Regions from separate parts of the Marinactinospora endophytica genome, predicted to be linked through region 2. Evidence: predicted binding sites of a transcription regulator. Region 2 holds the regulator's gene; the other holds the start of a gene.
The links. Region 2 encodes HspR, which represses chaperone genes until heat shock. Its sites were predicted from a motif close to ANTTGAGTCNNNNNGACTCAANT; they were not measured.
Positions count from the first base shown of each region.

Region 1: lon (endopeptidase La) is a predicted target of HspR. The motif match lies at 13,364-13,386, and genes of this name have one in related genera.

Region 1 covers NZ_BAAGVM010000006.1:248,550-263,032, forward strand. The annotation lists gene ACYVHU_RS14045 (AurF N-oxygenase family protein) at 1-17, shown strand, start outside; gene ACYVHU_RS14050 (flavin-containing monooxygenase) at 177-1,697, shown strand; gene ACYVHU_RS14055 (DUF4873 domain-containing protein) at 1,761-2,084, shown strand; gene ACYVHU_RS14060 (hypothetical protein) at 2,087-2,455, opposite strand; gene pdxA (4-hydroxythreonine-4-phosphate dehydrogenase PdxA) at 2,588-3,610, opposite strand; gene ACYVHU_RS14070 (four-carbon acid sugar kinase family protein) at 3,665-5,026, opposite strand; gene ACYVHU_RS14075 (GntP family permease) at 5,037-6,377, opposite strand; gene ACYVHU_RS14080 (DeoR/GlpR family DNA-binding transcription regulator) at 6,393-7,205, opposite strand; gene ACYVHU_RS14085 (MFS transporter) at 7,409-8,560, opposite strand; gene ACYVHU_RS14090 (LysR family transcriptional regulator) at 8,757-9,680, shown strand; gene ACYVHU_RS14095 (Gfo/Idh/MocA family oxidoreductase) at 9,765-10,850, opposite strand; gene lon (endopeptidase La) at 10,941-13,352, opposite strand; gene ACYVHU_RS14105 (lanthionine synthetase C family protein) at 13,646-14,483, opposite strand, start outside.
Region 2 covers NZ_BAAGVM010000002.1:208,665-223,147, reverse strand. The annotation lists gene ACYVHU_RS04895 (metallophosphoesterase family protein) at 1-611, shown strand, start outside; gene ACYVHU_RS04890 ((Fe-S)-binding protein) at 696-2,807, opposite strand; gene dnaK (molecular chaperone DnaK) at 3,293-5,140, shown strand; gene grpE (nucleotide exchange factor GrpE) at 5,169-5,879, shown strand; gene dnaJ (molecular chaperone DnaJ) at 5,978-7,126, shown strand; gene ACYVHU_RS04870 (heat shock protein transcriptional repressor HspR) at 7,132-7,551, shown strand; gene clpB (ATP-dependent chaperone ClpB) at 7,639-10,248, shown strand; gene lxmK (class V lanthionine synthetase subunit LxmK) at 10,475-11,620, shown strand; gene ACYVHU_RS04855 (T3SS effector HopA1 family protein) at 11,617-12,618, shown strand; gene ACYVHU_RS04850 (LxmA leader domain family RiPP) at 12,694-12,918, shown strand; gene ACYVHU_RS04845 (LxmA leader domain family RiPP) at 12,974-13,144, shown strand; gene ACYVHU_RS04840 (ABC transporter ATP-binding protein) at 13,376-14,483, shown strand, end outside.

The DNA of each region.
Region 1 (14,483 bases), on a different contig from region 2:
CCGGGGCGCCGGCCTGACCGATCGTCGCGCGCACACCGCCACGGCCCGTCGAACTCGCACGGCCCCGGCCTCGTGCCCCGGCCGTGCGCAGCGGCCACGGCGTCCCGGTGGAACGATCGCGCCCGTGTCACCGGACGCCGTGGCCGACCCCGGTTTCCCTCGTGAAAGGTCCGCTCGTGACGAAAGCCCCTGAGCCCCCCGCCTCGGGAGTGCCCCACCACCGCGTCGCCATCATCGGTACGGGGTTCGCCGGACTGGGCATGGCCGTCCGCCTCAAACGAGCCGGTCTGGACGACATCGTGCTGCTGGAACGCGCCGACGAGATCGGCGGCACCTGGCGGGACAACACCTATCCCGGTGCCGCCTGCGACGTCCCCTCGCACCTGTACTCCTTCTCCTTCGCGCCCAACCCCGGCTGGAGCCGCAGTTTCTCGCCCCAGCCGGAGATCTGGGACTACCTGCTGCGGGTGGCCAAGGACGAGGACGTGGTGCGCCATGTCCGGTTCGGTCATGAACTGCTGGCGGCCCATTGGGAGCCCGACGCCAACCGCTGGCGGCTGGAGACGAGCGGGGGGACGCTGACCGCGCAGTTCCTGGTCAGCGGGACGGGGCCGTTGAGCGATCCGTCGATCCCCGACATCCCCGGCCTCGAGCGGTTCGCCGGCACGGTGTTCCATTCGGCGCGCTGGGACCACGACCACGACCTGCGCGGACGCGATGTCGCGGTCATCGGGACCGGCGCCTCGGCCATCCAGTTCGTCCCCCGGATCCAGCCGCTGGTCCGGCGCCTGCACCTGTTCCAGCGCACGCCGCCGTGGATCATCCCACGCCACGACCGCCCCATCAGCGGGATCGAGCAACGGCTCTACCGCGCCCTGCCCGTGACCCAGCGGATCGCCCGGACCAGCATCTACTGGGCGCGGGAGAACTACGTGTTCGGGTTCGCCAAGAACCCCAGGCTGACGAAGGCCGCCGAGGCGCTCGCCCGTTTCCACCTGCGCCGCCAGGTCAAGGACCCGTGGCTGCGGGCGAAGCTGACGCCGGACTACACCATCGGCTGCAAGCGCATCCTGATGTCCAACGACTACTATCCGGCGCTCACCCGCCCCAACGCCTCGGTCGTCACCGAGGGCATCGCCGAGATCCGGGAACACTCGATCATCACCCGCGACGGTGCCGAGCACGACGTGGACACGATCATCTTCGGCACCGGGTTCCACGTCACCGACATCCCGGTGGCGCAGCGTGTCCACGACGCGGCGGGGGTGGCCCTGGGCGAGCGGTGGGGCGAGGACGCCCAGGCGTTCCGCGGCACCACCATCAACGGCTACCCCAACTTCTTCCTGCTGACCGGACCCAACACCGGGCTCGGGCACACCTCGCAGGTGTTCATGATCGAGGCGCAGATCGCCTACGTGATGGCCGCGCTGCGCTACGCCTGCCGCAACCGGCTGGACCGGATCGAGGTGCGCGCCGACGCCCAGGACGCCTACAACACGTGGGTCCAAAACGCCCTGGAGGGAACCGTGTGGACCTCGGGGGGCTGCGACAGCTGGTATCTCAACTCCGAGGGCCGCAACACCACGCTGTGGCCGACGTTCACCTGGTCCTACGCGCTGCGCACGCGCAGGTTCGACCCGGCCAACTACCTCCTCCGCCGCGAGACGCCGGCGTCCCGGACGGCCGTGGCGGCCTGACATGGTCCCGCCCGCGGGCGGGACCGCACCACACCGTTTCACGAACATCCAGGAAGGCGCGAGATGAGCGGCATGGGAGACGAGGAAGAGGAGTACCGCGGTCCGGTGACCGTGGTGGTCGACGAGCGGGAGATCGCCGCCGAAGCCCATTTGGCGGGTCACTTCGACCCGCTGACCGGCGGCTACCGCTGGGTCGGCCGGCTGGCCCCCAACAGCGAGGTCAGCGAGTGGTACGCGGCCGGGAAGGCGAGGACGGTCGTGGTGCGCACCCCCGAGGGCCACGAGGGGCATGGCAGGATCGGCGATCCCAACGTCTGGGGCGGACACCCGGTGTCGGGATCGGGCCGCCCCCCGTTCGCGGTGCCCGAGGTGTTCGCCGACGAGTGAGGTCATCGCGCCCCCGCCCCGGAAGCGCCCGGAGGGGACGGCGGGGCGGCGACCGGGACCGTCCAGACCCGCGCCACCCGCCATCCCGCCAGGCAGGCGCGCTCGCCCAGGAGGCGGGCCAACGCGAGACGCAGTCCGGTGCCGGCCCGGTCGGGCGACGGGGCCTCGGCGAGCAGACCGACGAGGACGCCCCGGTCGTGGGGAAGACACCGATGCTCCAGGAGGCGGACCACGATCCCCCCGGGCCCCTCGACGCGCACGATCGCGCCGAGGTCCTCGGTCAGGACATGGGCGGCCCCCCGGGAACGGAGTTCGTCGAGGACGGGCACAGCGCCCGCCGCCTCGATCTCGATCTGGACGACACAGCGCACCGTGGGCCTCCCTGACGGGTCGGTTGGGAGTCCCGACGTTAGGCGAACGGCCTTCGCCCGCGCGGTGGCCGTCCACAGGCCGTCTCGGCCCCGCCCCTTCCACGCCGCGTGGAAGGGGCGGGGAGGCCGGGGTCAGCTACCGTACTCGGCCCGGATGCGGTCGGCGAAGTGGGAGAACTCCGCGCCGTGCAGGAAGGCCGACTTCATCGTGCCCTCCTCCGCCAGCCCCTTGCCCGCGATGTCGAACGCGGTGCCGTGGTCCACCGAGGTGCGCAGGATCGGCAGGCCGACCGTCACCGAGATGGTGCCGTGGAAGTCGAACGTCTTGGCCGCGATGTGCCCCTGGTCGTGGTACTGCGACAGCACGCCGTCGTAGCGCCCCTGGAGGAGCTGGTGGAACACCGAGTCGGCCGGGACCGGTCCGGTGACGTCGGCGCCGGTCGCCCGCACCCGCTCGATCGCCGGCTTGAGGTGGACGATCTCCTCGTCGCCGAAGGCGCCGTTCTCGCCGCCGTGCGGGTTGATGGCGGCCACGGCCAGGCGGGGCTCGTCGTCGCCGAACACGCGCAGCGCGGTCAGCGCCTCGTTGATGACGGCGACCTGCTGCTCCTCGTTGATCTGGTCGAGGGCCTTGCGCAGCGACAGGTGCCGGGTGCCGAAGAAGATCTTCTTGCCCCGCACCACGAACATCGTGGTCTGGCGGGTCACCCCGGTCAGTTCGCCCAGCATCTCGGTGTGGCCGAGGTGCTTGCTGCCCGCCGCCCAGATGGCCTCCTTGTTGATGGGGCCGGTGACGATGCCGGCGACGTCGCGGTCCATGGCGGCCTTGGTCGCGACCTCGATGGCGCGCACCGCGGCCCGGCCCGCGCGGGCGTCGACCACGCCCCAGGCGAGCTCCTGCTCACCCAGGACGTCGATGTCGTAGCAGTCGATGACCCCCTCCTGCTCGGGGGGCAGGTCCCACGAGGACACCGTGCGGATCTCGACGTCCAGGCCGCACACCTGGACGGCGCGGCGCAGCACGGCCGGGTCGGCGACGACGACGCCGCGGGCCGACGCCGAGGCGCCGACCTCGGCGAGGGTGCGCACGGTGATCTCCGGTCCGATGCCGACGGGGTCGCCGACGGTGACGGCGAGGGTGGGGCGTTCGGTCATGTCTGGTCCCTCCAGTGGGTGGGGGCGTGGGGAGGTCACGCCCGGATGAGTCGGTCAGTCGCGCGGCCGTCCGCCGCTGATGAGCACGTGCTCGGAGACCTCGGAGCGCACGTTGCGCAGCCGGGTCTGGACCGCGCGGCGCAACTTGGCGAAGCACTCCAGGATGGTGGTGTCGTCACCGATGAGGCCGCCCTTGGTGACGATGGGGATGCCGTCCAGGGGGCCGCCGCTCAGCGTCCCGTGGACCGCCAGCGGGACGACCTCGCCGCCGACCTCGAAGGCGTGCACCCCGAGCTCGTCGAGCACCGCCGAGGTGACGTCGCCTCCGCTGGTGTACAGCCCGCTGGGCAGGCCGGTGGCCCCGGCGGCGCGCCCGGCCTCCTCGACGACCTCGGTGACCAGCTCGGCGAGCAGGCGCGGCAACGCGCGGCGGGACTCGGCCGGCAGCTCCACCACGTCGCCGGCCGAGGTGGCCGTACGCAACACCACGACCTCGGGGAAGACGGCGGTGGTGAGGTGGTCGGTGAGGGCCGCGGCGAGGTCGTCGCGGTGCTCCTCGTCGCCGGAGGCCAGCCTGGTGACGTCCACGTCGACGAAGCGGACCGGTCCGGTGCGCGCGACCGCGTCGAGCTGGCGCCGGGTCAGCTCGGTCGCGCTGCCGACGACGGCGAGCAGGGGGCCGGCCGCGTTGCCGCGACCGCCCAGGCGCAGCGCGTCGGCGAGCAGCGCCCCGGCCGGGCCCGGGTCGACCGACACCCAGACCGTCCCGTCCCTGCGGTGGGCCTCTGCCGCGGCCGTCGCGATGTCGGCGAGGTGCTGCTCGGTCAGGGCGTCGCACAGCACGATGGGCTCGTCCCCCGCCACCAGGTCCGCGGTGAGCATCGCGTGGGTGACCTGGCGGATCGGGACGTGACGCACCGCCAGGTCGCTCTGCTGGGCGATGATGTCGGTGACGATGCTGGTCCGCATCGGGCTGAGCGGGTCGAACGCGAGCTCGGTCCGCTCCAACGGGACACCGTCGAGAAGCTGGACCCCGTCGGCGGTGACCCGCCCGGACGAGGGGAAGGCCGGCGCGAACAGCGCGCGCACCCGCGTGCCGGCGGGGAAGCGTTCCCGCACCGCTCGCCAGGCGGCCTCCAGCTCGGCCCCGATGTTGCCGCGCAGGGTGGTGTCGGTGCGCTTGACGACCAGTCCGACCGGCCACACCGCCTCGATCACGTCGGTGACGAGGTCGGCGGCCTGCTGCGGCGGCAGGTGCCGGCTGTCCAGGTTGGCGATGACGACGTCGTAGTCGTCGGCCACGTGGGTGACGTGCTCGGGCGCCACGGTCGCCACGCGCATCCCCATGCGGGCGAAGCGCGCGCCGGTCGCGTTGGCGCCGGTGAGGTCGTCGGCGACGACGAGGACCTGAGCCATGACGGTCTCCTCAGTTCAGGATCAGCGCCGCGACACCCAGCAGCGGAAGGCTGGCGAGCCACAGCGTGGTGGTCATCCCACTCCACATCTTCATGGCGGCCACGCCGGACAGCCCGGTGAACCGCGTGACGACCCAGAAGAAGGAGTCGCTGAAGTAGGAGAACACCATCGAACCGGCGCAGGCCGACAGTACGGCCAGCGTCGGGTTGACGCCGGCGGCCTCGACGATCGGGGCGCTCAGCGTGGCGGCGGTGATGATCGCGACGGTACCCGACCCCTGCGCGACGCGGACGAAGCTCGCGATGAGGAACGGCATGAGGAACATCGGGACGGGCCAGCCGGAGACGGCGTCGGCGAGCGCGTCGCCCACGCCGGACTGGCGCAGGACCTCGCCGAACGCGCCGCCGGCACCGGTGATGAAGACGATCATGCCGGCCGAGGCCGCGGCGGCGGTCAGCCAGCCGAGCACGGTCTTGCGGTCGGTGCCGCGCGGCGGCAGCAGGTAGACGGCGATGGCCAGGCCGATGAGCAGGGCGATGGCGGGCTCGCCGAGGAAGGCGAAGACGGTGGCGACCGCGCTGCCCTCCATGGCGGCACCGGTGACGGTGTTGCCGACGATGAGCAGCAGCGGCAGCAGGAGCGGGATGCTCGCGCGGAAGGCGCCGATCCGGGGGTCGGCGGGCTCCTTGCCGATCTCGTCCTCGTCGGCGTCGCCGACGAGGGCCGGGTCGAGCTGGGACTCCAGGCGCGGTCCCACGATGCGCGCGTAGGCGACGACGACGGGGATGAGGGGGATGACGAACAGCAGGCCGGCGAGGATCACCGAGCCGAGGTCGGCGCCGAAGAGGCCGGCCGCGGCCAGGGGGCCGGGGGTCGGGGGCACCATGTGGTGGGTGATGGCCAGGCCGCCCGCCAGCGCGAGGCACAGCGTGACGATCGGCCTGCCGTAGCGGCGGGCCAGCGAACGGGCCAACGGGTGCAGGATGACGAACCCGGAGTCGCAGAACACCGGGACCGAGACGACCGCGCCGGTGGCGGTCATGGCGACGTCCTCGCGTCCTTTACCGGCCATCCGGACGAAGAGCTTGGCGAGCGCGTCGGCACCACCGCTCTCCTCCAGGATCTTGCCGATCATCACGCCCAGGGCGATGACGACGCCGATACCGCCCAGCGTGCTACCGAATCCCGTGCTGATGTGGTCGATCAGCTCGGTGACCGGGACTCCGGCCACCACGCCGGTGACCAGCGCACCGGCCAGCAGGCCGACGAACGCGTCCAGTCGCGACCACAGGATGAGCGCGACAACCGCGGCGACGCCGAGCGCCAGCGCCGCGAGCAGCTGCAGTTCCATACTCGTTCTTCTTCCTTAGCCTTCCGCCGGCGTCATTGCCGGGGAATCGGGACCGAGGGGAACGATGAGGGGGGAGCATCGCGGGTCCTCGGTGAGGGAGGCGCGGTCGTCCTCGGTGACGCCCTCGTCGGTGATGACGGTGTAGGGGCCGGGGACGATCGCCCAGTGCGGGAACGGCGCCGCGCCGATCTTGGTGGAGTCGGCGACGACGACGGTGTGCCGCGTGCTGCGCATCTGGAGTTCCTTGACCGCGGCGAGTTCGGAGCTGGCGCAGTTGAGGCCGCGCCCGGGCACGAGCCCGTCGGCTCCGATGAAGGCGATGTCGGCGGTGACGCGGTCGAGGACGGCGCGCGCGTAGTCGCCGACGATCGAGCCGCGTCGCTGCCGGACGTGTCCGCCGATCAGGATGACCTCGACGTCCTCGGCGTCGTGCAGCGCCCACAGGGGGCCGATGCCGTTGGTGACGATGGTCAGCCCGGAGCGGTCGGCGAGGCGTTCGGCGACGAAGGTGGTGGTGCTGCCGGCGTCGAGCAGGACGACGGCGCCGTCCTCCACGAGCTCGGCGGCGCGCTCGGCGATGCGCCGTTTGGCGGTCGCGTTGCGCTCGCTCTTCTGCGTCCACGACAGTTCGGTGGTCGCGCTGACCGGAACCGCGCCTCCGTGGGTGCGCACCACCTTCCCGGCCTGCTCCAGCTCGCTGAGCCCACGCCGGACCGTCGAGGGACTGACGCCGAGGGCGTCGGCGAGATCCTCGACGCGTTGGATCCCCTCGGTGACGGCGTCCAGCAGCCGCTGGTGGCGTCCCATCGACTCCTCCTGCCAGGTCATGCGCGTAACGTTCGCCCCATCATGACCTTTTTGCTCATTTTACGCAAGATGGAGGTTTCAAATGCGTGAAGTGCGCACCACGCGCATACGCGGACGCTCACAACGCGCGCCGATCCGATGGCGCAACGCGAACACGGCCGTGGCGCCGCGCGTCACGCGGCGCCACGGCCGTGCCGAGGGATCGGGGCCGGAGCGACCCGGGTTCAGCGGGCGGCGGGAACGGGGAACCGCACCATCACCCCCGAGAGGGCCGCGGCGGCGCACAACGCCACGACGTAGCCCACGACGCCGCCCCAGCCGAGGTGACCGTAGACCACGCCGCCGAGCCAGCCGAACAGACTCGACCCGAGGTAGTAGCCGAGGGTGTAGAGCGCCGACGCCTGGGCGCGGCCGGTCGTGGCACGGTGTCCCACCCACGCCGAAGCGGTGGTGTGGGCGGCGAAGAAGGCGAAGGTCATCACCAGCAGCCCGACGACCACCGCGATCAGCGAGGTGACCGCCAGTCCGACCATCCCCACGACCATGCCGGCCACGCCCGCCAGCAGGATCGTGTGCCGGCCGAGCCGCCCGGTCAGCCCGCCCGCGATCGCCGAACCCGCGGTGCCCGCCAGGTAGGCGACGAACAGGAAGGCCACGACGGTCTGCGAGACGCCGAACGGCTCCCCCAGCATCCGAAAGCCCAGGTAGTTGTAGACCGTCACGAAGGCGCCCATGAGGAACAGCCCCTGGCAGTACAGCGCCACCAGGCCGGGATCGCGCAGCGCCCCCGCCAACCGCCGCAGCAGGCCGGGGCCCGTCCCACGCCGGACCGGCGTGAACCCCCGCGCCCTCGGGACGGCGACGGCGAACACCACGAACGCCACCAGCCCCAGCGCGGAGTCCGCCGCGATCCCCCAACGCCAGCCGCCGAAGTCGGCCACGACCCCCGAGAGCAGCCGCCCGGTCATGCCCCCGATGGTGGTGCCCGCGATGTATCCCGCGGCCGTGCGGGACAGGTCCGCGGGGTGGATCTCCTCCGCCAGGTAGGCCATCGCCACCGCGGGAACTCCGCCGAGGAAGGCCCCCTGGACCGCGCGCAGCGCGATGAGGGCCCACAGTTCAGGAGCCAAGGGCGCGAACAGCCCGAGAAGCGTGGAGACCGCCAAGGCCGTCATCATCACCTGGACCCGGCCGAACCGGTCGGCCGCCCCACTCCACAACAGGACGAATCCGGCAAGGCCCCCGGTGGCGAAGGAGACCGTCAACGCCGTCTGCGCGGCCGAGGCGTCGAAAGTGGAGGCGAGCCCGGGAAGTACCGCCTGGACCGCGTAGAGCTGGGCGAAGGTCGCGACCCCGGCCGCCCCCATCGCGGCCATGATCCGCCGGTGGCCACCCGTTCCCCGCCGCCACCCCTGCCAGGAGGAGGCGCCGTTCGTTCCGCGGGCCGGGTCGTCCCCGGACTCCTGGTCCGCCGAAGTCATATCAGTCGAGGTCGAGGTCACTCCCTCGACGTTAAACACGGCCATTCCATACGTCCAATACATGGATATCGGATGTTCGATACTGATACGCATGGATGGTCAGGAGATCCGCCGCATCGCCCACGTACTGGCGCCCCGGCTCCGCATGTTCGAGGCCGTGGCCACCCACGAGCACATCACCCAGGCGGCGGACGCACTGGGGGTCCCCCAGCCCACGGTCAGCCGCGCGCTGGCCCGCCTTCAGGAGGAACTGGGATTGGAGCTGCTGGAACGCACCGGACGGGGCGTCCGGCTGTCACGGGCCGGCCGGGTCCTCCTCCCCCACGTCCGACGGGCGCTGGAGACCCTGGCCGAGGGGGCCGCCGAACTGACGGACGCCTCGGCCGGCCGGGTGACCCTGGCGTTTCCGCCGACGTTGGGCGCCGAGGTCGTCCCCGCGCTGATCCGCGGATTCCGCGCGCGCCATCCCGACGTGCGCTTCGCCCTCATCCAGGACGTGTGGGCGGCGGCGATGCACCACCTACGTGACGGTTCGGTGGACCTGGCGCTGACCTCTCCACTGCCCGCCGAACCCGGATTGGATACCCGGGTCCTGCACACCCAGCCACTGCGGCTCGTCGTCCCGGACAGCCACCCGCTCAACGGACGCGAGCGGGTGGCGCTGCGCGCGGTGGCCCGGGAGGACTTCATCGCGCTCAAACCCGGGCGCGGCCTGCGGCACCTGACCGACGACCTGTGCCACCGGGCCGGTTTCGCGCCCCGCGTGGCCTTCGAGGGCGATGACATCGACACCGCCCGCGGTCTGGTGGCCGCGGGGCTGGGCGTGGCGGTCCTGCCGCCCCACCGGTACGGCCTCCTCCCCGGGACCGGCGAACTCGTCATCGACGACCCCGGCGCGGTGCGCACCCTGGGACTGGTGTGGCGTCCGGCCGGCTACGAGCCGCCCGCCGTGGCCTCGTTCCGCGCGTTCGTTTTAGAGGAGGGGGCCCTCCTCGTCGCCGAGGGACTGGCCTGACAGGCCGCTCCCGAAGGGCACCGCCGGCGCGCGCCGCGCGGCGGCGAGGAGGCCGGGGAGGGCCACCGCGCGCCCTCCCGTGGATCAGTCCGCCTCAGACTTGGCGGACAGGTGCACCGCCCGTCCGGTCCGGGCGCTCTCCCGCGCCGCCTCGATGACCTCCAGGCCGTGGACGACCTCGTGCAGCTCCACCGGAAGCGGCTCCCCCTCGCCCACGGCGTCGCGGACCGCGGCGTAGAAGGCCGGGTAGTCGCCGCGCTCGCTGGCCACCGCGAGCAGATCGCCCTCGACACCGAGCGCGCCCCACTTGACCATCGGTTCCTCGCCCCAGTCGGCGGCGTCGGGGCGCTCGCCCCGCTCCAGCCGGCGCTCCTGGCCGTCCAGACCGCGGATGCTGAACGCGCCACGGTCGCCGAGGACCCGGAAGCGGGGCCCCAGCTGGGCCGCCAGCGCGCTCATCCACAGGTGGGAGCGCACACCCGAGGCGTGGTGGAGCGAGACGAAGGCGTCGTCGTCGGCAGCCACCCCGGGGCGGCGGGAATCGAGTTCGGCGTAGACCGTGGCCACCGGTCCGAACAGGTTGATCGCCTGGTCCACGAGGTGCGGCCCCAGGTCGTAGAGCAACCCCGCGCCCTCGTCGGCCGTCCCCCGCTCGCGCCAGGTGTCCTTGGGCTGGGGCCGCCAGCGCTCGAAGCGCGACTCGAAGCGGTGGACCTCGCCGAGCTTCCCGTCGTCGATGAGCTTCCACACCGTCAGGAAGTCGCTGTCCCAGCGCCGGTTGTGGAAGGCCGTGAGAGGAAGGTCGCGCTGCTCGGCCTCCTCGGCGAGCTCGCGCGCCTCGGCCGCTGTCAGCGCGAACGGCTTGTCCACGACGACCGCGAGGCCCGCCTTGAGCGCGGCACGCGCCAACGGGACGTGGGTGGCGTTGGGGGAGGCCACGACCACGATCTCGAAATCCTCGGCCCGACGCCACAACTCCTCGACCGAGGCGAGCACCTCGGTCTCGGGATAGCGCTCGCGCACCCGGGCGGCCCGCTCGGGGTCGCCGGTGACGACCGCCGACAGACGCAGGCCGGGCGTGGCATCGATCAGGGGAGCGTGGAAGACCTCACCGCCCTTGCCGAAGCCGATCAGGGCGACGTGGAGCTCGGGGGCGTGCGCAGACGTCATGGGTCCAATCTAACGGGTCGTCCGGGATCTCCCCCGCCCCGCCGCCGGCGGGACCGGGGCGCCGTCCGCGACGGCGCCCCGGTGCGACCGTCACGCGGCCACGGCCTCCGTGCGCCGCGCGGGCTGCAACGCGATCTCCACCACCTCGCGAACGTCGTCCACCAGGTGGACGTTCAACCGGGCCAGGACGTCGGCGGGCAGGTCGTCGAGGTCCGGCTCGTTGCGCGCCGGGATGATCACGTTGGTGATCCCGCTGCGCAGGCTGGCCAACAACTTCTGCTTCACCCCGCCGATCGGCAGCACCCTTCCGGTCAACGACACCTCCCCCGTCATCGCGACATCGGAGCGGACCGGGCGCCCCGACAGCAACGACGCCAGGGCCGTGGTCATGGTGATCCCCGCGCTGGGACCGTCCTTGGGGACGGCGCCGGCGGGCACGTGGACGTGGATCCCCCGCTCCTTGAGATCGCCCACGGGCAGCCCCATCTCGGCGCCCCGCGAACGCAGGTAGGAGAGCGCGATCTGGGCGGACTCCTTCATCACGTCGCCGAGCTGGCCGGTCAGGGTCAACCCGCTCGCGCCGGACTCGGGGTCGGCGAGCGACGCCTCGACATAGAGCACGTCACCCCCGGCGCCGGTGACCGCCAGGCCGGTGGCCACCCCCGGCGCGGTGATGCGCTCCGCCGGCTCCGCAACGTGGCGGGGCCGGCCGATGTAGTCGGGCAGGTCCTCCGCCGCCACGGTGACGGGGAGTCCGCGCTCCCCGAGGGCGACGGAGGCGGCGATCTTGCGCAGCACCCGGGCGATCGCCCGCTCCAGACCGCGCACGCCCGCCTCACGGGTGTACTCGGCGGCCAGGCGACGCAGCGCGTCCTCGCCGAGGAGCGCCTCCTCGGCGTCCAGCCCCGCCCGCTCCAACTGACGCGGGAGGAGATGGTCCCGGGCGATGACCACCTTCTCGTCCTCGGTGTAGCCGTCGAGCCGCACGAGGTCCATGCGGTCCAGCAACGGGCCGGGAATGGCCTCGACGTCGTTGGCGGTGGCGAGGAACACCACGTCGCTGAGGTCGAGGTCGACCTCCAGGTAGTGGTCGCGGAAGGTGTGGTTCTGGGCCGGGTCCAAGACCTCCAGCAGCGCGGCCGCCGGATCCCCGCGGAAGTCGCTGCCGACCTTGTCGATCTCGTCGAGCAGCACGACCGGGTTCATCGTGCCCGCCTCCTTGATCGCGCGGACGATACGGCCGGGCAGCGCTCCGACGTAGGTGCGGCGATGCCCGCGGATCTCGGCCTCGTCGCGGACGCCGCCCAGGGCGACGCGGGTGAACGCGCGTCCCATCGCGCGGGCGACGGACTCCCCCAGCGAGGTCTTGCCGACACCGGGCGGTCCGACCAGCGCCAGCACGGCCCCGCTGCGACGGCCGCCGACCACCCCCAGGCCCTTGTCGGAGCGGCGCCGGCGCACCGCGAGGTACTCGACGATGCGCTCCTTGACGTCGTCCAGACCCGCGTGGTCGGCGTCGAGCACCTCGCGCGCCTCGGAGACGTCGTAGGCGTCCTCGCTGCGCTCGTTCCAGGGCATGGCAAGCACGGTGTCCAGCCAGGTGCGGATCCAACCGGACTCAGGGGAGGCGTCTCCGGCCCGTTCCAGCCGGTCCACCTCGGCGAGAGCGGCGGTACGGACGTGCTCGGGCAGGTCCGCGGCCTCGACCCGCTCGCGGTAGTCCGCCTCCTCGCTGGAGGGCCTGCCGGACAGCTCGTCGAGTTCCTTGCGGACGGCCTCGAGCTGGCGGCGCAGCAGGAACTCGCGTTGCTGCCGGTCCACCCCTTCCTGGACGTCCTTGCGGATGGTCTCGGTGACGTCGAGCTCGGCCAGGTACTCGCGGGTCCACTCGATCAACCGGCCGAGGCGTTCGGCGACGTCGTACCCCTCCAGCAGCTCCAGCTTCTGGGAGGTCTTGAGGAAGGGGGAGTAGCCGCCGCGGTCGGCGAGACGTCCGGGGTCCTCCAGCTGCTGGATCCCGTCGATGATCTGCCAGGCCCCACGCTTTTGCAGGTAGGTGGTGAGCAGGGTCTTGTACTCGCGGGCGAGTTCGCGGACGCGGCCGGGGTAGCCGCCTTCAGGCGGTTCCTCGTCGTGGACCACGGCCAGGACCCACAGCGCGGTGCCGGGGCCGGTGGTGCCGCTGCCGACACGGGCCCGGGCGACCCCCCGGAGTACGGCGGCCGGCTCGCCCTCGGGGGTGCGGCCGACCTGCTCGACGACGGCGACGGTGCCCACGGCCGCGTAGGAGCCGTCGATGCGCGGAACGATGAGAACGCGGGACTTGGGGGTGGCGCGGATGCCGGACGCCGTGGCCTGCTCCTCTTCTCCGGCCCTGGCGGCGTCGATGGCGGCGCGGACCTCACTGTCGGAGATGCCGACCGGCACGACCATGCCGGGCAGGACGACATCGTCGTCCAGTGGCAGGACGGGCAGCGTCACGGCGGTCTGCGTTTCGGTCATCTGACCCTCCTTGTTGAGTCACTAGCACTCAATAAAGAAGAGTCTCCCTTTGTTCCCTGTTTCCTGTTCGCCCTGAGCGATCACGGGCAACCCCTCGGGGAGACCGGTTCGGGGCCCTCCTGCCGAGCGCGTGTCCCGGGTGCTCACCACGCCCATCCCGGATCGACGGCGAGCCACGCCACGGCCCCGGGCACCCGCGGCGCCGTCCGCGTCCCGCCGCGTTGGCGCGCCCGGTGGCGAAGCACCCTGGAGGGCGCCGCGAAACGCAGGGCGTCATGTCCCGGGAGGCCGCCTCAGCGGAGGAGGAGCAGGGTGTCCCAGCCGCTGGCCGGCGGACGGCCGGTGGCGTAGGCGTGCAGGGCCAGGGCGATCCCCGCGGCGCCGTCGAGGAACCCCGGCATGTCCAGATCGAGGTCGGCGGCCGGCTGGTGGAAGCGGAACCCGAACGGGGCCTCGGGATCGAAGCCGGCCAGCAGGCGTGCCGCGCTCTCCTCGACCGCCGGCCCGAAGCCGGCCTCGGGGTGGTCGGCGTGGAACAGGCCGAGCAGGTACAGGATCCCGGCCCGACCGTGGCAGAGGGCGTCGTCGACCACGCCCCAGTCCGCGACGGGCCTGCGGAGCATGGCCCGCACCGCCTCGAGACCGGCCCCGACCCACTCGGGCCGTCCCAGGGCCCGCCCGGCGAGGTCGAGGGCGCGGGCGGTCCCCACGGCCCCGTAACACCACGAGGGACGCGCCGGCAGGGGCGTGGGCCAGGCCCGCCGGTCCGCGTAGTAGCGCAGTGGCATGTAGGCGGTCCAGTACGGTCCGGCGGCGTCCTCCTCGCGCCACTCCAGCAGCCACCGCGCCATGCCCTCGATCGCCTCGGCCTGCCCGTCGACCCGGACCCCCTCCTCCCAGGCCAGGGAGAGCAGGGCCAACGGGCCGGGGACCCCGTGGGCGAGACCCAGGTTGACCTGTCCGTCCGCGAACTCCTCGGCGACACGGGTGCGGGAGGTGGCGCCGAACCACCACCCGGGCACCTCGACCCCTCGGACCGACAGTGGCAGGCGCAGGGAGACCAGACAGCCCAGGGCCGCGCGCAGGGCGGCGGCCACGTCGGGGGCGGCGGCCCTGCGCCGGTGCAGCAGA
Region 2 (14,483 bases):
CCGAGGGGCTGATCGACCTGGGTGCCCCGTTGTACTTCATCGGTGGCAACCACGAGCCCTGGCCCGCCCTGGACGCGGCCGGCCCCGGGCGGTGGAGCCGGGACGTCCACTTCCTGGGCCGCGCGGGCCGCACCGAGATCGCAGGTCTCGGCGTGGCGTTCCTGTCCGGCATCCACTCGGCCCGTGTCAGCGACGCCGCCCGGCCGCGACGCGAGACCGCTCGGGAGCGCAGCTACTACACCGCCGAGGAGGTGCGGCGGGTCGGTCGGGGCGTGGGCCGCTCGGCCCCGGTCGACCTCCTGCTCACCCACGACTGGCCGGCGGGGATCGGCGCCCCCGACCGGGCCGACGCCGGCCGGCCCGAGCTACGCGCCCTGTGCGAGCGCCTGCGACCGCGCTGGCACTTCTGCGGTCACCTGCACGACCGACACCAGGCGACCATCGGCCCCACCGAGGTCGTGTGCCTCGGCCACATCCGCGACGGGGCGCCCGCCTTCGCCGTCGTCGAGCGCGACACCGGGGGCGACCTCCGGATGGTTCACCAGGTGGCGCCGCCCGACTTCCGCCCCGGGCCCGACCCCCGCCTCCTCGGGAGCGCGGTCCGGCCGTGAGCCCGCCGGCGGGCCGCGCGAACGACGAGGCCCGGACACGTGGTGACGTGTCCGGGCCTCGTCGTGTGCCGGCCGGTAAAGGCGTCAGGCGTTCTCCCGCACGGGTTCGCCCGCGGCGGGGGACTCCCCCTTGACCGAACGGAGCAGCAGCTGGGAGACGTCGACGACCTCCAGCGTCTCCTTCGCCTCGCCCTTCGACTTCTTCTCGTTGATCGCGTCACCGAGCATGACCTGGCAGAAGGGGCAGGCGGTGGAGACGGTGTCGGGGTTGGTCGTCAGCGCCTCGTCCACGCGCTCGGTGTTGATGCGCTTGCCGATGCGCTCCTCCATCCACATCCGCGCGCCGCCGGCGCCACAGCAGAAGCCCCGTTCCTTGTGCCGGTGCATCTCGACGGTCTTGATGCCGGGCACCTGCGCCATGATCTCGCGGGGCGGCGTGTAGACCTTGTTGTGGCGGCCCAGGAAGCACGGGTCGTGGTAGGTGATGTTCTCCTCGATCGGCTGGACCGGGGTGAGCCGGCCCTCCTCGACCAGGAGGGCCAGGAGCTGGCTGTGGTGAACGACGTCGTAGTCGCCGCCGAGCTGCGGGTACTCGTTGCCCAACGTGTTGAAGCAGTGCGGGCAGCTCGCCACGATCTTGGTGGCGCCGACCTCGTTGAGCGTCTCGACGTTCTGCTGGGCCAGCATCTGGAAGACGAACTCCATGCCCAGCCGGCGGGCCGGGTCGCCGCTGCACGCCTCCATGCCACCGAGCACCGCGAACTTGACGCCGGCCATGTGCAGCAGCTCGGCGATCGCCTTCGTGGTCTTCTTCGCCCGGTCCTCCAGCGCTCCGGCGCAGCCCACCCAGAACAGGTACTCGGTCCCCTCGGGGAGCTTGTCCTCGACCACCGGGACCTCGAAGTCGAGCTCCTCGACCCAGTCGAGGCGCTTCTGCTCGCTCATCCCCCAGGGGTTGCCCTTGTTCTCCAGGTTCTTCAGGAGGGTGCTCGCCTCGGAGGGGAAGCTCGACTCGATCATGACCTGGTAGCGGCGCATGTCGAGGATGTGGTCGATGTGCTCGATGTCCACCGGGCACTGCTCGACACAGGCGCCGCAGTTGGTGCAGGACCACAGCACGTCGGGGTGGATCACGCCCCCCTCCTCCTCGGTGCCCACGAGGGGCTTGCCGAGCAGGGCGAGGACGTCGTCGTGGATGTCGGGCGTCTCCTCGGTGATGCCCTGCATGAGGTAGGGCGCCTTGGCGTAGGCGTGGTCACGCAGGTCCATGACCAGCTTCTTCGGCGACAACGGCTTGCCGGTGTTCCACGCCGGGCACTGCGACTGGCAGCGACCGCACTCGGTGCAGGTCGTGAAGTCGAGCAGGCCCTTCCAGGTGAAGTCCTCGATCTTACCGACGCCGAACGGGTCCTCGTCGGGGTCGGCCTCCTCGAAGTCCAGGGGCTGGCCGTCCTTGTTCAGCATCTGCTTGGCCGGGCCCAGCGCGGGCGAGCCGTCGGCGTTGCGTTTGAAGTAGATGTTGAAGAAGGCGGCGAAGCGGTGCCAGGCGACGCCCATGGTGAGGTTGCGCGCCAGGACGATCATCCACGTCATCGAGATGATGATCTTCAGGGCCGCGGCGACGAGGATGCCCGTCTCCAGCGCGGCGGTCGGGGCTCCGGAGAACGCCAGCACCAGCGGATAGCTGAGCGCGTAGTGGAGGTTGTAGGAGTCCACGCCCTGGAGGGCGCCCTCCATGCCCCGCAGGAGCAGGACCAGCACCGGGATCGCCACGATGACGAACTCGACGAAGTAGGCCCGGGGGAAGTTGGACCCCTCGAACCGGGAGGCCCGGCCGAGCCTGCGCGGGTGACTGATCTGGCGGATCGCGATCAGCACCACGATGGCGATCAACGTGGCCCACGAGAACAGTTCGACGATGAACTCGAAGGGGGCGAAGTGCCCGATGATCGGGAGCACGAACTCCGGGTCGAAGAGCTGACCGTAGGCCTGGGCCAGCGTCGGCACCAGCAGCAGGAAGCCGAAGGCCACCCACCAGTGCGCCACCCCGATGACGCTCCACTTGAGCATTCGGGTGTGACCGACGGTCTCGACCAGCATGGTCTTCAACCGCGGCCAGAAGGGACCGAAACGGTCCGGCGCGGGTTTGCCGAGCCGCACGTGACGCACGATCTGCGCCACCGCGTACACGAACATGCCCCAGCCGGCCGCTGATATGGCCAAGGTGAAGATCACCAGGCCCCATTTCACAGCGTCCACGCCCCGCGGCCTCCCATCCTGCTGCGTCGGTTCCGGCGCTCCGCGCGCCGGGGTCAAGCAATGTTACTAGCGAGTAGCCGAGAGCGGTGAACCCCCGCACCACATTCCGACCGCACGGTCGGTGCCCCCACCTACGTTAATGAGCCCCACACTCCCCCCGCGACACCACCTCACCCCACTCCACCCTCACCCCCACCTGCCCACCTTTCACCCCTGAGACGGGTCAAGGCTTTCCCGGGGATATCCCCGGGCCCGCCGTCCCTCCAGTGAGAAATCCGCGCCCCCGGGAACAAGGACGGGGATCCCCGCGTTGGACCGTATGCACACAGACTTGAGTCCGCTCGGCTCAAGTGATTTGACAGCCGAGTGGCCCAGAAGAAATACTGCGCCTGTAAGACTCAACCTTGACGGAGGACGTACTCATGGCACGTGCGGTCGGCATCGACCTGGGAACGACGAACTCGGTCGTCTCGGTCCTGGAGGGCGGCGAGCCCACGGTCATCGCCAACGCCGAAGGCGCCCGGACCACCCCGTCCGTCGTGGCCTTCGCGAAGAACGGTGAAGTGCTCGTCGGCGAGGTGGCCAAGCGCCAGGCGGTCACCAACGTCGACCGGACCATCCGGTCGGTCAAGCGCCACATCGGCACGGACTGGTCCGTCGAGATCGACGGCAAGTCCTTCAACCCGCAGCAGATCAGCGCCTTCGTCCTGCAGAAGCTGAAGAGGGACGCCGAGGCCTACCTGGGCGAAGAGGTCACCGACGCCGTCATCACGGTCCCGGCCTACTTCAGCGACGCCCAGCGCCAGGCCACCAAGGACGCCGGCAAGATCGCCGGCCTCAACGTCCTGCGCATCATCAACGAGCCCACGTCCGCGGCCCTGGCCTACCACCTGGAGAAGGAGGAGGAGGCCACCATCCTGGTCTACGACCTCGGTGGCGGCACCTTCGACGTCTCCCTGTTGGAGGTCGGCGACGGCGTGGTCGAGGTCAAGGCCACCAACGGCGACAACCACCTCGGTGGTGACGACTGGGACCAGGCCATCGTCGACTGGCTGGTCGAGCGCTTCAAGAACAGCAACGGCGTCGACCTGTCCAAGGACAAGATGGCGCTCCAGCGTCTGCGCGAGGCCGCGGAGAAGACCAAGATCGAGCTGTCCAGCTCCAGCGAGTCCTCCATCAACCTGCCCTACATCACCGCCTCCGCCGAGGGCCCGCTGCACCTCGACGAGAAGCTCACCCGCGCGGAGTTCCAGCGGCTGACCGCCGACCTGCTCGAGCGCACCAAGGCGCCGTTCCACCAGGTCATCAAGGACGCCGGGATCACCGTGGACAAGATCGACCACGTCGTGCTGGTCGGCGGTTCGACCCGTATGCCCGCGGTCGTCGACCTGGTCAAGAGCCTCACCGGCGGCAAGGAGCCCAACAAGGGCGTCAACCCCGACGAGGTCGTCGCCATCGGCGCGTCCCTCCAGGCCGGTGTGCTCAAGGGCGAGGTCAAGGACGTCCTGCTGCTGGACGTCACCCCGCTGTCGCTGGGCATCGAGACCAAGGGCGGTGTGTTCACCAAGCTCATCGAGCGCAACACGACGATCCCGACCAAGCGCTCGGAGATCTTCACGACCGCCGAGGACAACCAGCCCTCCGTGCAGATCCAGGTCTACCAGGGCGAGCGCGAGATCGCCCAGTACAACAAGAAGCTGGGCGTCTTCGACCTCACCGGCCTGCCCCCGGCGCCGCGCGGCGTCCCGCAGATCGAGGTGACCTTCGACATCGACGCCAACGGCATCGTGAACGTCACCGCGAAGGACCTCGGCACCGGTAAGGAGCAGTCGGTCCAGATCACCGGCGGCTCCGGCCTGCAGAAGGACGACATCGACAAGATGGTCCGCGAGGCCGAGCAGTACGCCGAGGAGGACCGCAAGCGCCGCGAGGAGGCCGAGGTCCGCAACAACGCCGAGTCCCTCGTCTACCAGACCGAGAAGGTCATCAAGGACAACGAGGACAAGATCCCGGCGGATGTGAAGACCGAGACCGAGAGCGCTGTCGGCGAGCTGAAGAAGGCGCTGGAGGGCTCCGACATCGAGGCCATCCGCTCGGCGAGCGAGAAGGTCGCGCTGGCCAGCCAGAAGATCGGGTCCGCCATCTACAGCCAGGGCCAGCAGGGCGGCGCGTCCACCGACGCCGGCGCCCAGGCCAACGCCGACGACGCCGACGTCGTCGACGCCGAGATCGTCGACGAGGACAACGGCAAGCGCAACGGCACCGCCTGACCACGACGCTGAAGAGGAGGCGCAGCAAATGGCGCTGCCGGACAACGACAACGGCCGCGAACAGCAGGGGCCGGTGATCCGCGACAAACGGCGCATCGATCCGGAGACCGGTGAGCTGCGCACCCCGGAGGGGGCCGCGGAGCCCTCTCCGGACTCCCCGGCGCAGGAGACGGCCGAGGAGGCCGCCCCCTCCGCCGACGGCGCGGAGATCGCGGAGTTGCGCGCGCAGCTGGAGGAGCGCACCAACGACCTCAAGCGGCTCCAGGCCGAGTACGCCAACTACCGCAAGCGCGTGGACCGCGACCGGATCGCGGTCCGCGAGCAGGCCACCGCTCAGGTGATGAGCGAGCTGTTGCCGGTGCTGGACGACATCGGCCGGGCCCGCGAGCACAACGAGCTGACCGGTGGCTTCAAGTCGGTCGGCGAGTCGCTGGAGTCGCTGGTCACCAAGCTGGGGCTGAAGAAGTACGGCGAGAAGGGCGACGAGTTCGACCCCAACGTCCACGAGGCCCTGACCCTGGTGCCCTCGCCCGAGGTGAGCGTTCCGACGGTGATCGAGGTGTTCCAGCCGGGCTACCTCGTCGGCGAGCGGGTGCTGCGGCCGGCCCGCGTGGTCGTGGCCGGTCCCACCGAGGAGCCCGCCGCCGAGGCGGCGGACACCCCGGCGGACCAGGCCGGACCCGAAGCCGCCTCCGGGGGCGAGGCCCCCGAGACCGGCACCGACCAAGAACAGAAGTGACAGGTTCCGCCCCGGGTGCCGGCGACGGCGCCCGGGGCGGTCCGCACCGGTCCGATAATCGACCCTGAGCGCAGCGAAACGGGAGAAGGCACACGTCGATGAGCACGAAGGACTACCTGGAGAAGGACTATTACAAGGTCCTCGGAGTCTCAAAGACGGCCACCAAGGACGAGATCAAGCAGTCCTACCGCAAGCTCGCCCGGCAGTACCACCCGGACGCGAACAAGGGCGACAGCACCGCCGAGGAGAAGTTCAAGGAGATCTCCGAGGCCTACAACGTCCTGTCCGACGAGACCCGGCGCAAGGAGTACGACGAGGCCCGTTCGCTGTTCGGCGGCGCCTACCGGCCGGGCGGTGCCGGCGGCGCCGGGGACTTCAACCTGGGCGACCTGTTCGGTCAGACCGCGGGGGGCGGCGGCGAACGGCTCAGCGACCTCTTCGGGGGCCTGTTCGGCAACCGTGGCGGCCGCTCGACCTCTCAGGCCCGGCGCGGCGCCGACGTCGAGACCGAGACCCGGCTGTCCTTCAGCGAGGCCGCCAACGGCGTGACCCGTTCGTTCAAGCTCACCAGCGAGGCCGCCTGCGGCACCTGTCACGGCACCGGGGCCAAGGCCGGGACCACGCCCCGGGTGTGCCCCAAGTGCGCCGGCACCGGACACGAGAACAAGAACCTGGGCGGCTTCTCGCTGTCCGAGCCCTGCAGCCAGTGCAAGGGACGCGGACTCGTCGTCGACGACCCCTGCCCCGTCTGCAACGGCAGTGGCCGCGGTACGAGCACCCGCACGATCCAGGCCCGCATTCCCGCGGGCGTCACCGACGGCCAGCGCATCAGGATCAAGGGCAAGGGCGCTCCGGGTGAGCGCGGCGGTCCGGCCGGCGACCTCTATGTGGTGGTGCACGTGCAACCTCACCCCCTGTTCGGCAGGAGCGGGGACAACCTGACCGTCACCGTCCCGGTGACCTTCCCCGAGGCCGTGTTCGGCGCCGACGTCCGGGTGCCGACGCTCAACGGCTTCCCGGTCACCGTGAAGATCCCACCGGGCACCCCCAACGGCCGCACGTTCCGCGTGCGCGGCAAGGGGGCGCAGCGCCGCGACGGGACAACGGGCGACCTGCTCGTCACCGTCGAGGTCGCGGTACCGCAGAACCTGAACGGCGAGGCCCGAGAGGCCCTGGAGAAGTTCCGCGCCGCGACCTCCGGCGAGGACCCGCGGAGCGGTCTGGAAGCACGGGCGAAGGGGGCGTAAGACCCATGAACGACCAGCTCTTCGGCGATGACAGCCCGGTCTACGTCATCTCCGTGGCCGCCGAGCTGTCGGGACTACACCCACAGACGCTGCGACAGTACGACCGTCTCGGCCTGGTCTCGCCGGGCCGTACGGCCGGTCGCGGCCGACGCTATTCGATGCGGGACATCCAGATGCTGCGCGAGGTGCAGCGCCTCTCCCAGGAAGAGGGCATCAACCTCGCCGGGATCAAACGCATCCTCGAACTCCAGCGCGAGGTGGCCGAGCTCCACGAGCACCTGTTCCACCTGCGCAACGAACTCGACGCGGCGCGCAACGCCGTGGCCAGGCGCACCGCCGGCCGGCCCGCCGGCGGCGAGCTGCTGCCGGTGCGGCGCACCCGCGTCACGATCTTCGAAACCGGTACCCGGCCTCCCGAGCAGTAGGGCCGCCTCGCCCGTCGGGCCGGGCGGCGGGCCGGGTACCGGGTGCAGACGACGTCATGGCGATTTTCGCAAGGGGGCGGCAAGGGCATGGATTACAAACTCACCCGTAAGAGCCAGGAGGCCGTCTCGGCGGCGATCCGGCGCGCGACCACGGACGGCAGTCCGCAGGTCGAGCCGGTCCACCTGCTGGCGGCCCTCCTCGCCCAGGGCGAGGGGATCATCCGGCCGCTGCTCAAGGAGGTCGGGGTCGACCCCGACGAGGTGAACCGCAGGGTCGAGGAGGCCATCGCGGGCCTGCCGAAGGCCGCCGGCGCGTCGGTGAGCGCCCCGGCCAGTTCCCGGCAGCTCATCATCTCGCTGAACACCGCGGCGCAGCGCGCCCAGCAGATGGAGGACGAGTACGTCTCCACCGAGCACCTGCTCGTCGGGCTGGCCGCGGACGGGGGCGAGGCGAGCCAGGTCCTGCGCGGGGCCGGCGCGTCCCCCGAGGCGCTCCTGGAGGCGTTCGAGCGTGTGCGCGGACACGGCCGCGTCACGTCGGAGAACCCCGAGGAGACCTACCAGGCGCTGGAGAAGTACGGCGTCGACCTGACCGCGCGGGCGCGCTCCGGCGGGCTCGACCCCGTCATCGGGCGCGACTCCGAGATCCGCAGGGTCGTCCAGGTCCTGTCACGGCGCACCAAGAACAACCCGGTCCTCATCGGCGAGCCCGGCGTGGGCAAGACCGCCGTCGTCGAAGGGCTCGCCCAGCGCATCGTGGCCGGTGACGTGCCCGAGTCGCTGCGGGACAAGCGCCTCATCTCGCTGGACCTGCCCGCGATGGTGGCGGGGGCGAAGTACCGGGGCGAGTTCGAGGAGCGGCTGAAGGCCGTGCTCACCGAGATCAAGGAGAGCGACGGCCAGGTCATCACCTTCATCGACGAGCTGCACACCGTGGTCGGCGCCGGCGCGGCCGAGGGCGCGATGGACGCCGGCAACATGCTCAAGCCCATGCTGGCCCGTGGCGAGCTGCGCATGGTCGGCGCGACCACCCTGGACGAGTACCGCGAGCGGATCGAGAAGGATCCCGCCCTGGAGCGCCGCTTCCAGCAGGTGTTCGTGGGCGAGCCGTCGGCCACCGACACCATCGCGATCCTGCGCGGCCTGAAGGGCCGCTACGAGGCCCACCACAAGGTGCAGATCTCCGACCAGGCGCTGGTCGCGGCGGCGACGCTGTCCGACCGCTACATCACCGCCCGGTTCCTTCCGGACAAGGCGATCGACCTGATCGACGAGGCCGCGTCCCGGCTGCGCATGGAGATCGACTCCCGCCCGGTCGAGATCGACGAGCTCCAGCGGGCCGTGGACCGCCTGAAGATGGAGGAGATGGCGCTGGAGAAGGAGTCCGACGCGGCCAGCCGGCAGCGTCTGGACCGCCTGCGCGCCGACCTCGCCGACAAGCAGGAGCAGCTCAACGGCCTGGTGGCCCGTTGGGAGCAGGAGAAGGCCGGCCTGAACCGGGTGGGTGAGCTCAAGGAGCGGCTGGACGCCCTGCGCGGCCAGGCCGAACGCGCCCAGCGCGACGGGGACTTCGAGGCCGCCTCGCGGTTGATGTACGGCGAGATCCCCCAGCTGGAGAAGCAACTGGAGGAGGCGTCGTCGGCCGAGGCCGAGGCCGAGCGCGAGGCCGGCGCCACGATGGTCAAGGACGAGGTCGGCGCGGACGACGTCGCCGACGTCGTGTCCTCCTGGACCGGCATCCCGGTCGGGCGCCTGCTGGAGGGCGAGACCTCCAAGCTGCTGCGCATGGAGGAGGAGCTGGGCCGGCGGCTCATCGGCCAGTCCAAGGCCGTGCGCGCGGTCTCCGACGCGGTGCGCCGCGCCCGCGCCGGCATCTCCGACCCCGACCGCCCCACCGGCTCCTTCCTGTTCCTCGGCCCCACCGGCGTGGGCAAGACCGAGCTGGCCAAGGCGCTGGCGGAGTTCCTGTTCGACGATGAGCGCGCGATCGTGCGCATCGACATGAGCGAGTACTCCGAGAAGCACTCGGTCTCGCGGCTGGTCGGCGCGCCTCCCGGCTATGTCGGCTACGAGGAGGGCGGTCAGCTCACCGAGGCGGTGCGGCGCCGGCCCTACACGGTCGTGCTGCTCGACGAGGTCGAGAAGGCGCACATCGAGGTCTTCGACACGCTGTTGCAGGTCCTCGACGACGGCCGGCTGACCGACGGCCAGGGCCGCCAGGTGGACTTCCGCAACACGCTGCTCATCTTGACCTCGAACCTGGGGTCGCAGTTCCTGGTGGACCCCTCGCTGGACGAGCAGGCCCGTGAGGACAGGGTCATGACCGTGGTCCGCTCCACCTTCAAGCCGGAGTTCCTCAACCGGCTGGACGACGTGATCATGTTCGACGCGCTGTCCACCACGGAGCTGACGAAGATCGTCGACCTCCAGGTCGACCGGTTGGCGCGGCGCCTCGCCGACCGCCGGCTGCGCCTGGACGTCACCCCCGCGGCGCGCGAGTGGCTCGCGCTCACCGGTTACGACCCGGTGTACGGTGCCCGCCCGCTGCGCAGGCTGGTCCAGTCGTCGATCGGCGATCCGTTGGCCAAGGCGCTGTTGTCGGGTGAGCTGCACGAGGGCGACACCGTCGTGGTCGACCTCGACGAGTCCAAGGACGCGTTGAGCGTCTCCCCCGCGGGCGCCGCGGCGGCGGCCTGACGGCGAGGGCCGCTCCTCTCCGAAGTGACGCTCCCGGTCTCCGACGAGACCGGGAGCGTTCGTCATACGAACGGCGGAACTGCCCGTCAACTGCCGTTTCCCTGCCGCCTCTAACTGCCGTATCTCCGAGGGGTGCCTGGTTACTGTTCGGGCATGCCAGTCCGACAGAACTCACCGAGCGGGTGCGCTCGCTCCTCATCGGCTTCGGCCGGGATCGTGGGCGACCATGGGTGAACCCGCGGTGGCCGCCACGGCCGAAGGGGGTCATCAGGGACGGACCTCGCCTTATGCGCCCGCCGATCTCGATCGGGTCCCCGCCGTGGAGGCCCTGCTGGTCCGTCTCGGACTCGGCCCGTTGGATCGGGACACCCTGTCCGCGCCTCCCGGGCGTAACCAGGTCTGGGTCGGCGAGACCCCCGTCCGGAAGGTGTTCGTCAAACGACTCGTCGGGGCCGAGCCGGACGTGCGTTCCAGGATGGCGCGCCTCATGGCCTTCCAGCGCTTCGCGGCCTCCCTTCCCCCCGGAAGCCTCCGGGTACCCGAGCTCCTGGGCTGTGACCCCGAGGCGGGCATCGTCGTCTTCGAGGGCGTCGACGGCGCCGTCAGCGGCGCGTCACTGATGGTCGACGAGGAGTTCGGCGAGGAGTTGTCGAGACTCACGGGGGAGGCGCTCGGTCTGGTACACGCCGCCACTCCTCCCGCGGACACGATGGTCACGGAGGCTCCCCCCATCCAGCCGTCCGTGGAACTGCTCGAAGCACTGCCCTCGGTGATGTTCGACCAGCTCAGCTTCGGCGAGCTCCAGGCGTGGCAGCTGATGCAGGGCGACCCCGAACTGGCCCGTGCCGTGGCCGGGCTCCGGCGTCGAGAACAGATGGCCCCCAAGGTCCCCGCCCATTGCGACTTCCGGGTCGACCAGCTCCTGGTCGCCGACGGCACGGTGCTCATCTCCGACTGGGAGGAGTTCCGGCTGGCGGACCCCGCCCGGGACGTCGGCGGCTTCGCCGGCGAGTGGCTGTACCGCTCGGTCCTCGACATCGTGACCACGCGCGGCGGCGCCGAACCGATCGCCGACGAGCTGACCCACGAGACGGTCATCCAGCGGGGAGCCGCGAGCCTGGAACGCCTTCGCCCGCACATCGAGCAGTTCTGGCGGGGATACGTCGGTGTCCGTGGCGAGACGGTGGACGGCGAGCTCGCCGAGCGTGCGACGGCCTTCGCCGGTTGGCACCTGCTCGATCGCCTGCTCGCCGGAAGTTCCCGCACCTCCAAACTCTCCGGTATCGAACGCGCCGCCGCGGGGATCGGGCGGACCGCCCTGTTGTCTCCTGACCGGTTCGCGTCGGCGATCGGCCTGGGAAGGATGCCATGACCGTCACCGTTTCCCCGCGGAAGAGCGGCACGGACCACACCGGCCGGCTCTCCCCCCGCCTGTTGCAGGCCCTCGAACGGGTCCGAATCCGTCCCGATCTTCGCGGTGCCGTCGTCGACGGCCAGGAGATCGAGGCCGATGACCACCATGACCTGCGTCGCAAGCTCTCGACGACGTTGTACGAGGTCTTCCACGCCGGACGTTCCACTGCCGGGGACGCGGTCCCCTTCCACATCCGTGATCCACGGCTCGAACGGGAACTCGCCGAGCGCGTGCCCCATCGGGAGACCGTGACGCGCGTGGTGCTGTGCAGCGACCCGGAGGTCTCCGAGACGTCGGGGCGCACGGTCGTCGTGCAACGCGACGGGGTACGGATCAGGGTCGCGGCCGACCGGATCCGGTCGGAGGGGGCCTCCGTCGGAGCCGTCGTGGACATGGTGGTCTCCCCGTGCAGGGCCGCGTTGTCCCCCGGGTTCTTCCTGGTGGACGGGACACGTTCCGTCCACTCCGCCGGCCCGATCCTGCGTCTGTACGTCCACCTGGAGAAGGCCGAGGCCGCCCTCCTCGTCTGGGAACACGTCCTGCGCCTCCTTGAGGAGAGCCAGACGCCGTACCGGGCGAAGGTGCTGTCGTCGGACGTGCTGTTCCCCCGCTCCGATGGCCTGGTGGTCTACCTGCGCCCCGACTCCGCGCACATCGCCCGGCGGATCCCCGCCCTGCTGCGCGGCGTCGATGGCATCGGGACACGGACCTCGGTCTTCGCCGTACCGATCAGCCCCGGTGTCGCCATCGCCCGGGAGCCCGAGGACCCCCGTCCCCACATGCGCGGACTGAGCTTCGGCCAGCACCGGGCCGGGGTGCTCGCCCAGGCCCTGGTGGAATCCGTCCGCGACGAACTCCCGGTGGAGGAGGTGATCGGACAACAGTTCACCGAGGCCGGAATATGCGCTTCGGAACCCGCTCGGAACATCGGCGATGCGGAATTCGCCGAAAGTTGAAACCGACACGGTTGCAGGGAGTGGGTATACACATTCCCTGTTTCCAGGTCGGCTCTCAACAGAAAAGAGCGAAAAGTGCAGAAGAACCTGGCGATCATGGAACTGATGGAGGGCTACGGGGCCTACACCGACGTGGCCGAGCTGAACATCAGCGCCGCCGCCGACGCCCCCGCGTCGATCACCGTCACCACGGTTTCGATCACCACCCTTCCCTGCATCTACGCCGCTTCCGCCGTGAGCTCCGCCCCCTGTGCGGCGTTCAGCGGCGGCGTGGCGGCCACGGTCGTCAACGGCTGCTGACCCCCCCCCGAAAATCCCCTTTCACCCCCCACTATCACCGAAAAGGAAAAGAGCCATGGAGAAGTCCAACGAGATCATGGAATTGATCTCCGGGTACCAGACCTGGACGGACGCGGACGCGATGAACGTTTCCTCCGAGTCCGAGGCTCCCGCTGCGACGACGACCTTCTGCGCGTTCACCGTCAGCTACGCCTTCACCCGACAGACCGTCATCGACGGCTGCTGATAACCCCATGACGGCGGCGTTCCCGTGCCCTGCCGGGGACGCCGTCCACTCCCTGACCGAACGGTCGATACCAGCGCGCGACCGTTCGGCGATGTCCGCGGGCGCGGAGTCCGGCCTTCCCCGGCCCGCGCCCGCCCCCCAGGGACGGACGTGGCGGACGGAAGGACGCACAGACGCCTCACCCGGGCCCGACACGGATGCCGACGAACACATTCCGCAGGAGAGACCCGCATGGAACAGGAAGACCCGCATCGGGAGTTCAAGATCCTCCCGGAACTGCTTCAGGGCGGGAAGGGCACGATGGTGGTCATCGCCCTGCTCTCCCTCGTGTCGGCGATCGCCTCCTTGGCGTTGCCCATGGTGGCCGCCGCGCTCATCGCGGCTCTCCAGGAGGGGAAGGGGCTCTCGTCCTGGGCGGTGGCGATGATCGGCGTGGGCGCCGCGACCGCGATCTCGGGTGCGCTCTCCTCCTACCTCCTGGCGAAGCTGGGACACCGCATGCTCTACCGGGTCCGTGTCAGGACCATGCGGCACGCGCTGGGGGTGAGCCTGCGTGACGCCCGCAGGGAGGGCAGCGGCAACCTGGCCGCCCGGTTGACCGCCGACGCCTCCCAGCTCAAGAACGCGGTCGACATCGGCCCGATCCAGCTCCCCATGGCCGCTATCACGCTGCTCGGCACCCTCGTGGTCATGTGCGTCTTGGACTGGGTCCTGCTTCTCATCACCCTGGCCGCGTTCGCCGTCGCGATCGGAATCATCGCGGCCGTGATCGTCTCCCTACGGCGCAGATACCAGGCGGTGCAGAACGAGATCGGCAGTCTCTCCGAGGACTTCGTCGCGGCCTTGGACGCGCTGCCGATCATCAAGGCGTGCCGGGCCGAGCAGACGGTGGCGGGAGACCTGTCCCGAAACGCCGAACGCGTCGCGGACGTGGAGATCGGCACGGCACGGGTCGAGAGCCTGATGGTCCCGATCATCAACCTGGGACAGCAGATCGCGCTCGTGAGCGTCATCATCGGCGGAGGCGCCCGGCTGGTCGACGGTGAGCTTCCCCTCTCGTCCTTCGTCGCCTTCCTGCTCTACCTGCTCCAACTCGCCGCCCCTCTCATGATGGCGGTGTCGGGGATCGCCACGCTCCAGGCGGGCATGGTCGCGCGCAAACGCTTCAACGACGTGTTCGCGCTCCCCTTCGAGCAGACCTCGGTCCCCGCGCGCAGGAGCGTGTCCCCCTCCACCCCCTCCCCCGACGCGCCGGCCCTGCGCTTCGAGGACGTGACCTTCGGATACGACGACGCCCCGGTCCTGCGCGGTGTCGACTTCACCGTTCCACGACGCGGGC